DNA from 2 places in the Enterobacter sp. 186315 genome. Region 1 is predicted to be linked to the other one. Evidence: predicted binding sites of a transcription regulator. Region 1 holds the regulator's gene; the other holds the start of a gene.
The links. The regulator Fur, encoded in region 1, represses iron uptake genes when iron is present. The targets are predictions, from matches to a motif close to ATAATAATGAGAACNACTATCAA.

Region 1 (8,290 bases):
AATGGCTATCGAACCTGATACTAAGCGTAACCTGGAACGTGTCGGGCTGGAGCACTCCGTCTTGATTTTTTGAATGATAAAATAAGTTTTCGCTGTTAGCCAGTGAAAGGGAGGGTTAATAACGATATTTGGTGACAAAAATCACAAAAAGACCGCGTTTAATTTGCGATACGAATTAATTTTTCACACACTCACCATGCCAGTGAATCATCAACCGTATCTATAGGTTAGTGACACAATAAAAACACAGCTGAGAACGTGCCTTAACGGGGTCTCATAGGGGGAAGAAAGTGAGTATTCTAGGTTATTTACAAAAAGTAGGCCGCGCACTGATGGTGCCAGTGGCCACGCTGCCGGCCGCAGCCATCCTGATGGGTGTCGGCTACTGGATTGACCCGGTGGGCTGGGGTGGGGATAACGCGTTAGCGGCTTTCTTCATCAAATCCGGTTCCGCCATCATCGACAACATGTCCGTACTGTTCGCCATCGGTGTAGCGTATGGCATGTCCAAAGATAAAGACGGTGCTGCGGCGCTGACCGGTTTCGTGGGCTTCCTGGTGTTGACCACGCTCTGTTCTCCGGCTGCGGTGTCCATGATCCAGAAGATCCCGGCAGACCAGGTGCCTGCCGCGTTCGGTAAGATCAGCAACCAGTTCGTGGGTATTCTCGTCGGTATTATCTCTGCGGAACTGTACAACCGCTTCAGCAGCGTTGAGCTGCCAAAAGCGCTGTCGTTCTTCAGCGGCCGTCGTCTGGTGCCAATCCTGACCTCTTTCGTGATGATTTTCGTGGCGTTCATCCTGATGTACATCTGGCCTGTCATCTTCGACGGTCTGGTGAACTTCGGTGAGCACATTCAGAAACTGGGTTCCGTCGGTGCGGGCGTGTATGCGTTCTTCAACCGTCTTCTGATCCCGGTCGGTCTGCACCACGCGCTGAACTCCGTATTCTGGTTCGACGTTGCCGGTATTAACGATATCCCTAACTTCCTGGGTGGCGCACAGTCCATCGAAGCAGGTAAAGCGGTGGTGGGTATCACCGGTCGTTACCAGGCTGGCTTCTTCCCAATCATGATGTTCGGCCTGCCGGGTGCCGCGCTGGCTATCTACCACTGCGCGCGTCCAGAGAACAAAGCGAAAGTGCTGGGTATTATGATGGCGGGTGCGTTTGCCGCTTTCTTCACCGGTATCACCGAGCCGCTGGAATTCTCCTTCATGTTCGTGGCACCTGTGCTGTACGTGATCCACGCCGTGCTGACCGGTATCTCCGTGTTCATCGCCGCAAGCATGGAGTGGATTGCCGGCTTCGGCTTCAGCGCCGGTCTGGTGGATATGGTGCTTTCTTCCCGTAACCCGCTGGCGACCCACTGGTGGATGCTGATCCCACAGGGTCTGGTGTTCTTCGTTATCTACTACGTGGTGTTCCGTTTCACTATCACCAAATTCAACCTGATGACTCCGGGCCGCGAGCTGGCCGTTGCCGGTAGCGAAGCGGATGGTCAGGACGTGAACGTGAGCGCGGATAAAGAGCAGGATGTGGCAGGCCTGGCGCGTCAGTACATCGCCGCTGTGGGTGGCTCTGACAACCTGACCGGTATCGACGCCTGTATCACCCGTCTGCGTCTGAACGTGAAAGACTCTTCTCTGGTGAACGAAGCGCTGGCAAAACGTCTGGGTGCGTCGGGTGTTATCCGCCTGAACAAAACCAGCGTGCAGATTATCGTTGGCTTCGTGGCCGAGAAAATTGCTAACGCGATGAAAACCACCGGCCCGGTCGCGGCAGCAGAAGCGACAGCGGCTCCGGCAGCGGCGCCAGCGGCAGCCAAACCGCAGGCAGTACCGAACGCAACGACCATCGCCGCGCTGGTTTCTCCAGTGACCGGTGAAGTGGTGGCGCTGGAGCAGGTGCCTGACGAAGCCTTTGCCAGCAAAGCGGTCGGTGACGGTATCGCGGTGAAACCAACGGATAAAACCGTGGTATCTCCGGCTGCTGGGACTATCGTTAAAATCTTCAACACCAACCATGCGTTCTGTCTGGAAACGGAGAAAGGCGCGGAAATCGTTGTCCACATGGGTATCGATACCGTTGCGCTGAACGGGCAGGGCTTTACTCGCCTGGTGGAAGAGGGGGCTGAAGTGGTGGCAGGCCAGCCGATCCTGAGTATGGATCTGGAGTTCCTGAACGCTAACGCACGCTCTATGATTAGCCCGGTGGTTTGCAGCAACATCGACGACTTCAGCGGCCTGGTGCTTCAGGCGAAAGGTCAGGTTGTTGCAGGCCAAACGCCACTGTACGAGATTAAAGGCAAGTAATCGTTCCTGAGTAGAATCATGCCTTACGCGGCGGGGGAAAACCTCCGCCGCTTTTTTTTGCAGCAAATGCCCCCATTATTTACATCCTGGACGTTTTAAAGGGTTGTCACTGCGTCCGGCTTATAAGATCATATGCCGTTATACGTTGTTTACGCTTTGAGGAACCTGCGATGAGTGAGGCTGAAGCCCGCCCGAGTAACTTTATTCGCCAGATCATCGATGAAGATCTGGCCAGTGGTAAGCACACCACGGTCCATACCCGTTTCCCGCCGGAGCCAAACGGCTACCTGCACATCGGTCACGCGAAATCCATCTGCCTGAACTTTGGCATCGCGCAAGACTATCAGGGCCAGTGCAACCTGCGCTTCGATGACACCAATCCAGTAAAAGAAGACATCGAATACGTTGAGTCCATCAAGAACGACGTGCAATGGCTGGGCTTCAACTGGTCTGGCGATATCTGCTACTCCTCTGACTATTTCGATCAGCTGTACGCTTACGCGGTTGAACTGATCAACAAAGGGCTGGCGTATGTCGACGAACTCTCTGCTGACGAGATCCGCGAATACCGCGGCACGCTGACCGCGCCGGGTAAAAACAGCCCGTACCGCGATCGCAGCGTGGAAGAGAACCTGGCGCTGTTTGAAAAAATGCGTGCAGGTGGCTTCGAAGAGGGCAAAGCCTGTCTGCGTGCCAAAATCGACATGGCCTCTCCGTTTATCGTGATGCGCGATCCGGTGCTGTACCGCATTAAGTTTGCGGAACACCACCAGACCGGCAACAAGTGGTGCATCTACCCGATGTACGACTTCACCCACTGCATCAGCGATGCGCTGGAAGGCATTACCCACTCGCTGTGTACGCTGGAGTTCCAGGACAACCGTCGTCTGTACGACTGGGTGCTGGATAACATCACCATCCCTGTGCATCCGCGTCAGTACGAGTTCTCTCGTCTGAATCTGGAATACACCGTGATGTCCAAGCGCAAGCTGAACCTGCTGGTCACCGACAAGCACGTTGAAGGCTGGGACGATCCGCGTATGCCGACCATCTCCGGTCTGCGTCGTCGCGGCTACACTTCTGCCTCTATTCGCGAGTTCTGTAAGCGTATCGGCGTGACCAAGCAGGACAACACCATTGAGATTGCCTCTCTGGAATCCTGCATACGTGAAGATCTGAACGAGAACGCACCACGCGCGATGGCGGTTATCGATCCGGTTAAGCTGGTTATCGAAAACTACCCGCAGGGCGAGAGCGAGCTGGTGACTATGCCTAACCATCCGAGCAAGCCGGAAATGGGCAGCCGTGACGTGCCGTTCAGCGCTGAAATCTGGATCGACCGTGCTGACTTCCGCGAAGAGGCGAACAAGCAGTACAAGCGTCTGGTGCTGGGCAAAGAGGTGCGTCTGCGTAACGCTTACGTCATCAAAGCCGAGCGCGTAGAGAAAGACGCAGAAGGCAACATCACCACCATCTTCTGTACTTACGACGCTGAAACGCTGAGCAAGGATCCGGCGGACGGTCGCAAAGTGAAAGGCGTTATCCACTGGGTCAGCGCTGCCCACGCGCTGCCGGTTGAAATCCGTCTGTACGATCGTCTGTTCAGCGTGCCTAACCCGGGCGCGGCTGACGACTTCCTGGCGACCATCAACCCGGAATCTCTGGTAATCAAACAGGGCTACGCTGAACCGTCGCTGAAAAATGCTGAAATCAGCAAAGCGTACCAGTTTGAGCGTGAAGGCTACTTCTGCCTCGACAGCCGCTACAGCACCGCGGAAAAACCGGTATTTAACCGTACCGTCGGTCTGCGTGATACCTGGGCGAAAGCAGGCGAATAATAACGCCGAACAGGTCAATGAGAAACAAACGCCGCATCTGCGGCGTTTTTTTTATTTAACGATCATGCCTTTATTGGCGTTAATAATAAACCGACCTCGAAATAACAGGTCAATGAGCTGCTACTTATTTTACTCAAAAAAAGTTTATATCTTTGCGGGAACATTAAAACGTGAAAAATTAACGCCCGTGCAGGTTATTACCCCCTGAATTTAATCGCTTTCCCTTATAAATCCTCGCCTCTCGCTAAATGTTACAAAGCACTACTAATTATGTGCACTTCGTCATAATCCTGACTTTTGCCCGCTAAAAAGCGTTGATAATTCGCGTCGCGAAAAATAACCTAAAGACGGTAGTTAATTCGAGGGTATTTCTAACTACCCCTGACCAATCGGTCTTTTTATTTTTCGCCGTTTTAGGCGTTTTAATTCGTCAAAGAGGAATAATCTATGCGTACGTTCAGTGGCAAACGTAGTGCGCTGGCGCTGGCTATTGCCGGTGTGACAGCAATGTCGGGCCTGATTGTTGTTCCACAGGCACAGGCAGAAGGTTTCGTCGATGATTCTACCCTCACGGGCGGTATTTATTACTGGCAGCGTGAACGTGACCGTAAAGACGTCAGGGAAGATAAATATAAAACCAACCTTGCTCACTCCACCTGGAACGCCAACCTGGACTTCCAGTCAGGCTATGCCGCCGATATGTTCGGTCTGGATATTGCGGCATTCACCGCCATTGAAATGGCTGAAAACGGCGACAGCGGCCACCCGAACGAAATTGCTTTCTCCTCCAGTAACAAAGCCTATAAAGAAGACTGGTCAGGTGATAAGAGCGGTATCAGCCTCTATAAAGCGGCTGCGAAATTCAAATATGGCCCGGTCTGGGCGCGCGGTGGTTATATTCAGCCAACCGGACAAACGCTATTAGCACCACACTGGAGCTTTATGCCGGGTACTTATCAGGGGGCAGAAGCCGGGGCTAATTTCGATTATGGCGATGCGGGCGCGCTGAGCTTCTCCTATATGTGGACCAACGAGTACAAAGCGCCGTGGCACATTGAGATGGACAAGTTCTATCAAAATGACAGAAAGACCAAAGTCGATTACCTGCACTCGCTGGGCGCGAAGTATGACTTTAAAAACGACCTGGTGCTCGAAGCCGCATTCGGCCAGGCGGAAGGCTATATCGATCAGTACTTCGCGAAAGCCAGCTACAAATTTGATATCGCCGGTAGCCCGCTGAGCACCAGCTATCAGTTCTACGGCACCCGCGATAAAGCCAGTAACGGCACCGTGAACGACATTTACGACGGCACCGCATGGTTGCAGGCGCTGACCTTCGGGTACAAGGTCGGGCAGGTGGATTTACGTCTGGAAGGGACCTGGGTTAAGGCGGAAGGCCAGCAGGGCTACTTCCTGCAACGTATGACGCCAACCTACGCCTCTTCAAACGGTCGTCTGGATATCTGGTGGGATAATCGCTCTGACTTCAACACCGATGGCGAAAAAGCGGTCTTCTTCGGCGCGATGTATGATCTGAAGAACTGGAACCTGCCGGGCTGGGCGGTGGGCGCGTCTTACGCTTACGCATGGGATGCAAAACCTGCCGATATGGCTACCCCGGACGCCTACTACGATCCGAACTACCGCCTGAAAGAGTCTTCTTATAGCCTGGACGCGATGTACACCGTTCAGGATGGCCGTGCGAAAGGCACGATGTTCAAACTGCACTTCACCCAGTACGACAACCACTCCGATATCCCAAGCTACGAGGGCGGTTACGGCAACATCTTCCAGGATGAACGTGACGTGAAATTCATGGTCATTGCCCCATTCACTATCTTCTGATGAACCTTCCGGCGGGCTGAGTCCCGCCGACATGGAGACTGAACATGATGAAAAAAATGGTTATTGTCGGGCTGCTGGCGTCGGGGCTGGTGGCGTGCGCGCAGCCGCAGGCCGCTAAAGAGGATTCCCGTCTGAAAGAGGCGTACAGCGCCTGCATTAATACGGCGGAAGGGTCGCCAGAGAAGATTGAAGCCTGCCAGAGCGTGCTGAACGTGCTGAAGAAAGAGAAGGCGCACGAGCAGTTTGCTAATCAGGAAAACGTCCGCGTGATGGATTACCAGGCCTGTATTCAGGCGCGTAAAACCGGTAACGATCAGGAAGTGGCAAAGCGCTGCGATCGGATTTGGGACGAGATACGCAATAACAATAAATAAGTTGTTGTCATCATCATGCCCGGTGGCGCAGCGCCACCGGGCTTTTTTAATGCAAAAAAAAGCCAACCTTGCGGCTGGCTCAGAGTATGAAAGCTTGCTTACTTCGCGTCGTGCGCGTGATCGTTCTCGCGGCAATCGCCTTCAGCACAGTGGCCGTACAGGTACAGGCTGTGGTTGGTCAGGCGGATGCCGTGACGGGCTGCGATTTCACGCTGGCGTGATTCGATAGAATCATCGCTAAATTCAATAACCTTGCCGCAGTCGAGGCAGATCAGGTGATCGTGGTGATGCTGCTGGGTCAGTTCGAAAACAGATTTACCGCCTTCGAAGTTATGACGGGTAACAATGCCCGCGTCATCAAACTGGTTCAGCACGCGATAAACGGTTGCCAGTCCAATTTCTTCACCCATGTCGATAAGACGCTTATAAAGGTCTTCCGCACTGACATGGTGATTGTTTGGCCCCTGAAGGACTTCAAGGATTTTTAACCGAGGAAGCGTAACTTTCAGGCCAGCCTTCTTTAGTGCGGTGTTGTTGTCTGTCATGCGGAATCTGTCCTGTTGCTAAACAATTCACTTCTAAGGAAGAAGTGACTGAGAATGCGCCTGGGATAATGCGTATCATTATAGAACTGCCATGGCTAAATGAAAACTGCAAGTCTCAAGCAAAATATGCGTATAAAAACGTGGGATCACCGACAAACTTGTCCGATGTCATCCACTTTAACTCGGGGGATATTGTACAGGTCTGAGCGAAAAAGTTAAAAGTTTGTAGCAATTAATTTAATCGGTTTCACCTGGAAACGGGCGCAACCGAAGCTGCGCCACCGGGATATCAGGCGTTGAGAATGTCGTCGAGGTTCAGCTCTTCGCGAACCTGCTTCACCCATTTTTCAACGCGTTCAGCGGTCAGTTCTGGCTGACGGTCTTCATCGATGGCCAGACCAACGAAGTGGTCGTCATCTGCCAGACCTTTAGAGGCTTCGAAGTGATAGCCTGCGGTTGGCCAGTGGCCCACGATGGCCGCGCCGCGTGGTTCAATGATGTCGCGAATGGTGCCCAGCGCGTCACAGAAGTATTCCGCGTAGTCTTCCTGATCGCCACAGCCGAACAGTGCAACCAGCTTGCCGTTGAAATCAACCTCTTCCAGCGTCGGGAAGAAATCGTCCCAGTCACACTGCGCTTCGCCGTAGTACCAGGTTGGAATACCCAGCAGCAGGATGTCATAGCCTTCGAGATCTTCTTTGCTGCTCTTGGCGATGTCGTGCACATCGGCAACGTCTTTACCGAGCTGTTTTTGAATGTTTTTTGCGATGTTTTCGGTATTGCCGGTATCACTGCCGAAGAAAATGCCGATGATTGCCATGAGTAAAATAACCTCTTGAAACTTAATGGTATGGTGGCGCAATTTGTCCACGGATAAGGGCAATAATAGCAGAACAGACAACCCTGCGGAAACAGCTATCACGCAGGACTGCACTCTCTGCTACATGAAAAAAGAGGATAAAGGGGATTTTAAGACTTATGCCTTGCCGTGCAGCTGTTCAAGCTGGGCGATCAGCATCTCTTCAATCAGCTCGCTGCGGCTGATGTCGCGGGCGCTGGCCAGCTCGTTTAACGCGTCAACGGCATCGGCGTTGAGCTTTAATTCGACGCGCTTAAGCCCACGATTTTTATCGCGTTTAAGCTGGTTGCGTTTATTGATACGCAGCTGTTCATCACGCGAAAGCGGATTTGTCTTAGGACGTCCCGGGCGACGCTCATTCGCGAACAGATCTATTGTCGTGCGGTCCGTTTGTTCTTTGGCCATGATTTTGAGACTTCGGGGGAAAACAAGCCGCCCTGCTATAGCCCGGGCGATAAGCGCGCCATCATACATCACCGAAAACGGCACGCCAACGACTGGAAGCCCGCGGCCTTCC
Region 2 (8,290 bases), on a different contig from region 1:
AAAGGAATGAATGCTGTCTTGTCAGTTTAGCTAATGATTGAGGCTTTGGAGCGAATTGCGCGAATCATCGCTTCCAGCCCCTGAGAGCGGGAGGGGGTTAAGTGTTGGGTTAACGCCATTTTTTCAAACCACGGGCGAACGTCAAACGCGACAATGTCCTGGGGGGACATCTGGTGGTAGAGAATAAACACCACCGCGATCAGCCCTTTCACAATCGCCGCGTCGCTGTCGCCCTGAAGTTCAATCACGCCGTCGTCGTTCTGGCGCATCACAATCCACACCTGGCTCTGACAGCCCTGAATAATATTGTCCGGGTTGTGCGCCTCTTGCGGGAGCGGCGGCAAACGCTGCCCCAGCTCGATGATATAGAGATATTTCTCTTCCCAGTTTGCGCAGCGCCCAAAGTTGCGCAGCAGTTTCTCTTTGTCCGGCAGCTCGGCCATCTCTTGACTCTCCGTTATCCAAGCAGCTGATGGATGCGCTTAAGCCCCGCCACCAGTCTGTCGACCTCTTCCGTTGTGTTATACATCACCAGCGACGCGCGGCACATCGCCGGGACCTGATAAAACGCCATCAGCGGCATCGCGCAGTGGTGTCCGGTGCGCACGGCCACGCCATAGTTATCAAGGAAGCTTCCCACGTCATAGGCGTGGTGTTTGCCCAGGTTAAAGGCAATCACGCCCTGACGCGCGGCGGGGCCATAGAGGGTGAGATCGGGCACGCCGGCAAGCTCTTGCAGCGCATAACGCATCAGCTCCTGTTCGTACGCCTGGATCGCCTCAAGGCCAATGGCGGAAACGTACGATATCGCCGCGCCCAGGCCGATAATGCCACCCGTATTCGGCGTACCCGCTTCGAAGCGCCACGGCGCGCGCGCGTAGGTAGTGCCCTCGGTCAGGCTGACGGTGGCGATCATCGATCCGCCCCCTTCCCACGGCGGCATCGCCTGCAAAATGTCCTCTTTGACGTAGAGCACGCCGATCCCGGTCGGCCCGTAGAGCTTGTGCCCCGAGAAGACGTAGAAATCGCAGTCCAGCGCCTGCACGTCAACGGCATGGTGCATGACCGCCTGCGCGCCGTCGATCAGCACCTTTGCGCCCGCCTGATGGGCTTTGGCCACGATCTCCGCAACCGGGTTTTCAGTGCCCAGCACGTTAGACACCTGCGTAACAGCCACCAGCCGGGTGCGAGCGTCGAGCAGCGCATCGAGCCGATCGAGCTGCAAGGTGCCGTCCTGATTGAGCGGGATCACGCGAAGCTGCGCGCCGGTACGTTCACAAAGCATCTGCCAGGGAACGATATTGGCGTGGTGCTCCATCTGGGTAACGATGATGTTATCGCCCGCGTGAACCTCCGCGCTGCCCCAGCTGTTTGCCACCAGGTTGATGCCTTCCGTCGTCCCGCGCACAAACACCAGCTCTTCCGGCGAGCGCGCGTTGAGGAACGTCGCCACCTGCGTGCGCACGTTCTCCATGCTCTGGGTCGCCTCGGCGCTCAGGGTGTGGATCCCGCGATGCACGGCAGCGTAGCCGTGGCGATAAAATTCGGCTTCGGCGTCGATCACCTGATTCGGTTTTTGCGCGCTGGCGGCGCTGTCGAGATAGGCCAGCGGCAGACCGTTCACTTCGCGGGTCAGAACCGGAAAATCTGCCCGTACTTTCTCTACGGGAAAACTCATGCTTCGCCTCCAGGCAGGCGTTGACCGATGCGGGCCAGCACCTGCTGTTTTAACGCGTCGTCGCGCAGAGCCTCGGTCAGCTCCGCCGCAAAGGCGTAGATAATCATTTTCTGCGCCGCCTGCTGGTCTATTCCGCGCGAGCGCAGATAGAACATCTGCTCGTCGTCAATGCGCCCGATCGTCGCGCCGTGGCTGCACTTCACGTCATCGGCGTAGATCTCCAGCTGCGGTTTGGTATCGACCTCCGCCAGGCGCCCCAGCAGCAGATTGTTATTGGTCATCTGCCCGTCGGTTTTGATGGCGTGCTGTGCCACGTTAATCAGCCCGTTAAAGACCGCGCGGCCCTTGTCGCTGACGATGGTTTTGTGCAGCTGACGGCTGTTACAGTAGCCTTTATTGTGCTCAAGCCAGGTGCGGGTGTCGCACACTTCACTTTTCATCGGCATCGCCAGGCTGTTGATGCGCAGCGTGGTATTTTCGCCGTTGAGCTGGGTGCTGGTGTTGTGGCGCAAGACCGCGCCGCCGAGCAGGAAGCTGTGGCTGTCGGCCGCGCCGTCTTGCCCCAGCACGATATCGTTATGGGCAAAGTGGTGGCTCTGCGGGTTCTCAAACGCCAGCTTGATGTGGTGCAGATGCGCGTTGGCGGCAACGTTCATCGTCAGACGGCCCCCGGTAAAGTGGCGGGCGTCGGTCAGGCTGACGTAATGCTCAATCACCGTCGCCTCAGCCCCTTCGGCCAACTCCAGATGGTGGCGATAGTGCGCGGTGTTAATCTCATCGCCGCCGAGCCCCTGGGTGATGTGCATCAGCAGCAGCGGCTTCGCCGGGCGCTGGTTGCGCCTGACGCGAATGTGGGTGACGCTCTGGGCCAGGCTTTCAGTGAGATGCAGGAACACCTCCGGCTGCACCGGGGCCGCCAGGGACTGACGATCGTCGTTCACCGTCACCTCAAATCCGCTCTCGTCGGTGCCGTCGCTCAGTTCCGGGCAAAAACGCCCGTCGACAAACACCAGCCGCGTGGCGTCGACATCCAGCGCCAGCGCATCGCGCTGAGACTCGCTCACCTGCGCCAGACGGGTGACGAACTCGCCGTTCAGCAGCCCTTCCAGCGGGGTATATTTCCAGTTTTCGTGTTTACGGGTGGGTAAACCGAGGCGCAGCAGCTGTTGCAGGTGCTGCTGGGCGTGTTCAGAGCGGCTGTCGCCCTGCGTTTCAAACAGGCGATGCCACTGCTGGAGCGCATTACTGCTGTTCGGTAAGCCAGCCATAGCCCTGCTCCTCCAGTTGTTTAACCAGCGTGAAATCACCGGATTTCACAATGCGCCCCTGATAGAGCACGTGGACAAAGTCCGGCTTGATATAGTCAAGAATACGCTGGTAGTGGGTCACGATGATGAACGAGCGGTTGCCGTCGCGCAGGGAGTTAACGCCGTCGGCGACAATCTTCAGGGCGTCGATATCCAGCCCGGAGTCGGTTTCGTCAAGAATACACAGCTCGGGTTCCAGCACCGCCATTTGCAGAATGTCGTTACGCTTTTTCTCACCGCCGGAGAAACCGACGTTGACGGAACGGGTCAGCAGATCTTCCGGCATTTTCAGCAGCTTGATCTTCTCTTCCATCAGATCCTGGAAGTCAAAACGGTCGAGCGCCTCCAGCCCACGGTATTTACGCACCGCGTTCAGCGCCGTTTGCAGAAAGAACTGGTTGCTGACGCCGGGAATTTCCACCGGATACTGGAAGGCCATAAAGATGCCCTCGCCCGCGCGATCTTCCGGGGACATCTCCAGCAGATCTTTGCCGTTAAACGCCACCGAACCGCTCGTCACTTCGTAATCTTCGCGCCCTGCCAGCGTCGCGGAAAGCGTACTTTTCCCGGAGCCGTTCGGCCCCATGATGGCGTGAACTTCCCCCGGTTTGACGTCAAAATTCAGCCCACGCAGGATCTCTTTGTCTTCCACGCTTACCTGTAAATCTTTAATGCTTAACATGTGCTTTCCTTAACCGACGCTGTGTTCAAGACTAATGGCGAGGAGTTTTTGTGCTTCAACGGCAAATTCCAGCGGCAGTTCAGAGAACACGTCCTTACAGAAGCCGTTCACAATCATTGATATCGCATCTTCTTCGCTGATGCCGCGTTGCAGGCAGTAGAAGAGCTGATCTTCACCGATGCGCGAGGTGGTCGCCTCGTGCTCAAGCTGGGCGCTGTTGTTGCGGCATTCCACATACGGGAAGGTATGCGCGCCGCAGTCGGCACCGATCAGCATCGAGTCGCACTGGGTGAAGTTACGGGCGTTGGTCGCCGTCGGCATGATTTTCACCAGCCCGCGATAGCTGTTCTGGCTGTGCCCGGCGGAGATGCCCTTCGAGATGATGGTCGATTTGGTGTTTTTACCAATGTGGATCATCTTGGTGCCGGTATCGGCCTGCTGATGGCCGCTGGTCAGCGCCACCGAGTAAAACTCACCGATGGAGTTATCCCCGCGCAGAATACAGCTTGGGTATTTCCAGGTGATCGCGGAGCCGGTCTCGGACTGGGTCCAGGACATTTTGCTGTTTTCGCCTTCGCACAGGGCGCGTTTGGTGACGAAGTTCAGGATACCGCCGGTATTGCCGTCGCCCGGGAACCAGTTCTGCACCGTGGAGTATTTCACCTCGGCGTCTTTGTGGATGATGACTTCCACCACCGCCGCGTGCAGCTGATAGCTGTCGCGTACCGGGGCGGAGCAGCCTTCGATGTAGCTCACGTAGCTCCCTTCATCGGCCACCAGGATGGTGCGTTCAAACTGCCCGGTTTTTTCAGCGTTGATACGGAAATAGGTCGACAGCTCCATCGGACAGCGCACGCCCTTCGGCACGTAGATAAAGGTGCCGTCTGAGGCCACCGCCGCGTTAAGCGCCGCGAAGAAGTTATCGTTACTCGGCACCACGGTACCGATGTACTTTTTCACCAGCTCCGGGTGATCGTGAATGGCTTCGCCGAAGGAGCAGAAGATGATCCCCTGCTCTGCGAGCTTCTCGCGATAGGTGGTCGCGACCGATACGGAGTCAAAAATGGCGTCGACCGCCACCTCTTTACCCTCGCGCACGGGTACGCCGAGCTGGTTGAACGCCTCTTCCACCTCTTTGCTGAGGAAGCTGTTATCGGCACCGGTTTGCTGCACCGCGCCGGGCTGCGAGGCGCAGGTGTCATCACAGCTACCGCAGGATGGCGCAGAGTAATAGCTGTAATCCTGATAGTTGAGCTTGTCGTAGTGGGCTTTTAGCCAGTGCGGCTCTTCCATCTCCAGCCAGGCGCGGAAGGCGCTCAGGCGAAACTCCAGCATCCATTCAGGTTCGTTACGTTTGGCCGAAATCGCCCGCACGACATCTTCGTTGATGCCTTTAGCCAGCTCGTCGGTTTGCAGCGTGGTAAAGAAGCCCTCTTTATAGTTGAGGTGCCCGCCGCTCCAGGTGTTGACATCGTCAGTTGCTTCAGTATTACGAGACATAGTACCGCCTATACCCCAAAGCTTTCGCCGCAGCCGCATTCGTTCTGGGCTTTCGGGTTATGAAATTTGAATAACTGGTTTAAACCTTCGCGAACGTAGTCGACTTCGGTTCCATCGATAAAAGGCATTGCCTGAAGCGCGACAAACAGCTTCGCGCCGTCGGTTTCAAACACCAGGTCGTCTTTCGCAGGCTCGGTGACGGTGTCCAGCACGTAGCCAAAACCGGCACAGCCGGTCTGCTTAACGCCTAAACGCACGCCGAGGATCTCCGGCTTTTTAGCCACCAGTTCGTGAATATGCGCCGCCGCCGCTGGCGTTAGCGTTAAGCCGCGCCAGGTGAAGTCGGCAGGGTTAAAGGTTTCTGAATGCAATTCCATAGGTCCACCTCATGTATTGAGCCACCAGGGCATAACACTATGTTAGTGATAACGATTATCACTTCAACCCCCTGACAGCAGGGGCTTTCCGCTAAATCGCCCTTTTTGGCTACTTTTATTAAGCATAGACCCTGATGAGACAGGGCGACGGGATGGATTTAAATGTTCAATGCATTGATAGATAATGCATTTATTGACGATAGAGAGGCTGATTTGCGGAAATACAAAATATGCATCGGAAATGCCTATTTTTAGGATAGCTTTTGCGGGGGTCGTAACTTTGCGGTGAAATAAAGAAACAAAGGCCCTTCCGGACCCTATACTCAATCGTGGAAAGACACCGCAAAGCCCTGTTCCCGCCAGTGGTCGAGCTGCTCCTGCTGGCGCGCAGTCGGTGGTTTCCCGGTCCAGACAAAAATACTTTGCCCCGGGAAAAGTTCCGGACGCGGAGAATCGATAGGCTCGGCCAGAACGTCTATATGCCAGCCTTTGTGCGCGAGTCGCGCTGCTTCCAGCCATAAATGAGTGCGGTCGTCGCACTCCCAGCCAATCAACAATGCGTCTTTACCCGCTTTCTTACGCGATTCCGCAAGCGATGCAATAGCAAATTCAATTAGCACGCCGTCCAGCAGGCTCGCCATGTGGCGCACCGTGTTCTGATCCTGATTCATGCGCTGACGCACGGGGGTAATGATGTTATCGATAAGCTCGTCCATCGCGTGATCGCGACGGAATTCAGCAATTTTAGCGCGCAGCCTGGCGGGGCTGGCGTAGCGCACGACGAGCATCATCTCTTCCTGGAAGGTGGCCCAGTTACCCTGAGTCATCACATCTTTGTTTTCCAGCAGAGCTTTCACTTTACCGACCGACACGCCGCTTTTCATCAGGCGTTTGATCTCTTCGATGCGCAGGATATCTTCATCGTCGAACTGACGATGGCCACCTTCGCTTCGCTGCGGCTTCAACAAACCATAACGGCGCTGCCAGGCACGCAGCGTAACGGGGTTGATACCGCATCGTTCGGCGACTTCACCGATACTGTAATAGGCCATTAACTCCCTCACGCTCAATACTTCCATACCCAACCTTACCAGATTGTACAAACCATTTGTATAACTAAGACCGTTTTAAGATACAAGTGAATGGTGTTTAGGCCATCCACTCGTTAATACATTGTTGTATAAATTTAGCCTCAGGTACAGCTAACCATTCACAATCTTAATGTATTGGTCAAAAATCAAACTTCTTCTCAGGCCACGCAATGACCGGGATACCGCCCAGGCGAGGGCTGGCAAACAGGTGGCCCTGGAACTGAGAAATGCCAGCCGATTCCAGCCACATCCACTCCTCTGCCTGCTCAACCCCCACCGCACAGAACTCAATTTCCAGCGATGCACAACATTTGATGATAGCTTGTACAATGGCCTGTCGCGGGCCGCTTTTGTGTACATTGGCAATCAGATCACGATTAATCTTAATTCTGTCCGGCTGGAACTGGGCAAGCAGCTGTAGCCCGGCAAATCCCGCACCAAAATGGTCAATGGTGACGCTGATCCCGGCGATTTTCAGCTCTCTGACGGAGCGTTTGAATTCATCAAAGCGGGAAATCGCCTCGCTTTCCGTAAACTCAATCACGATTTGCTCGGGCACAAACCCGTTCGCCTCTATGGCCGTTAACAGAAAATCGACCGCGTTTGGCACTTCTACCAGCGTCATCGGCAGCAGGTTAAGGGCCAGGCGCTGCGTTTGCAGCCCAAGCGCGCTGGCCATCGACAGGGCAACCTGCTTGCTTTTCAGATCGGACTCATAGAGCGCAGCACCGGATAATCCCTCGAAATAGGCTTGTGGAGATCCCCCCTCGGGCGTGCGAACTAACGCCTCCCAGGTCACCACCTGCTGCATGAACGGGTCAACGATAGGCTGAAACGCAAAGCTACAGTCCGCCCCTTTCGCGACAACGGCTGGCATGGCTGACAGCGGCGTTTCTTCCGGGATGAAGTCCCAGGAATCTGAAGGCGGCAGCTCGAAATAGTTCGCTTTTTCCGTAGCCTCTACGAAGGTGCGGAAAAATTGCAGCGCGCGATCGTTATAGGTCAGCTGATAGCGGGTCGTGCCTTTATCCAGCACCTGTTGCAGCACTTCGTCGCGATCGTATTTGCGTAGATCGAACAGCTCCATGCCGACGTTGCCAAAACGTCGCGATGGCCCATGGTCGCGCAGCAGTTCGACCAGATTGTGGTGGCGCGGGTCGCGACAAATACTCTCATAAATCGCCGTGACGCTCTCTTCCGGCCCCTCCAGCAGCTGGAAAAAATGGGTGCCGTTAAACAGCAAAATTCCGGAGACACTGGCGTATTGGTTTGTACTATTTGCAGCAGCTACCATGTCCTCCAGCGCTTTCACTGGAACGTCCTCGCAGATATGACTGCGGTAAATGATGGTTGTTAGCATACTGTTCCTGGAAGTTAGAGGATGGTCCACACGAATGTGTGGGCAAGGTTCTGTTATAGCACATTAATTGCCCAACAAATAATTTACATCTCAATGATTTACACTATTGACAATGTCAATATTCACGCCTGTACAGGTATGTCCGGCCACAACATTTTGTACAATATATTCTGTCAAATCCACAACAAAATGTGACAACGCAACCCACTGAATAGTAACAACTTTATAAAATATATCCTAAAATCTTTAAAAATCTGTACATTTTGGATGTACAGATTTGAAAAAAGTGTATACC

Region 2: a site for Fur is predicted at 5,584-5,606, ahead of sufA (Fe-S cluster assembly scaffold SufA). Genes of this name have one in related genera too.

What each region holds. Positions count from the first base shown of each region.
Region 1 covers NZ_JBPTTK010000013.1:38,715-47,004, reverse strand. Annotated here, with positions in the region: gene nagE (N-acetylglucosamine-specific PTS transporter subunit IIBC) at 291-2,312, shown strand; gene glnS (glutamine--tRNA ligase) at 2,483-4,150, shown strand; gene chiP (chitoporin ChiP) at 4,598-5,995, shown strand; gene chiQ (ChiQ/YbfN family lipoprotein) at 6,043-6,369, shown strand; gene fur (ferric iron uptake transcriptional regulator) at 6,468-6,914, opposite strand; gene fldA (flavodoxin FldA) at 7,204-7,734, opposite strand; gene ybfE (LexA regulated protein) at 7,891-8,178, opposite strand.
Region 2 covers NZ_JBPTTK010000001.1:141,310-149,599, reverse strand. Annotated here, with positions in the region: gene sufE (cysteine desulfuration protein SufE) at 27-443, opposite strand; gene sufS (cysteine desulfurase SufS) at 458-1,678, opposite strand; gene sufD (Fe-S cluster assembly protein SufD) at 1,675-2,946, opposite strand; gene sufC (Fe-S cluster assembly ATPase SufC) at 2,921-3,667, opposite strand; gene sufB (Fe-S cluster assembly protein SufB) at 3,677-5,167, opposite strand; gene sufA (Fe-S cluster assembly scaffold SufA) at 5,176-5,544, opposite strand; gene ACSVHP_RS00675 (MerR family transcriptional regulator) at 5,868-6,596, opposite strand; gene ACSVHP_RS00670 (diguanylate phosphodiesterase) at 6,775-7,995, opposite strand.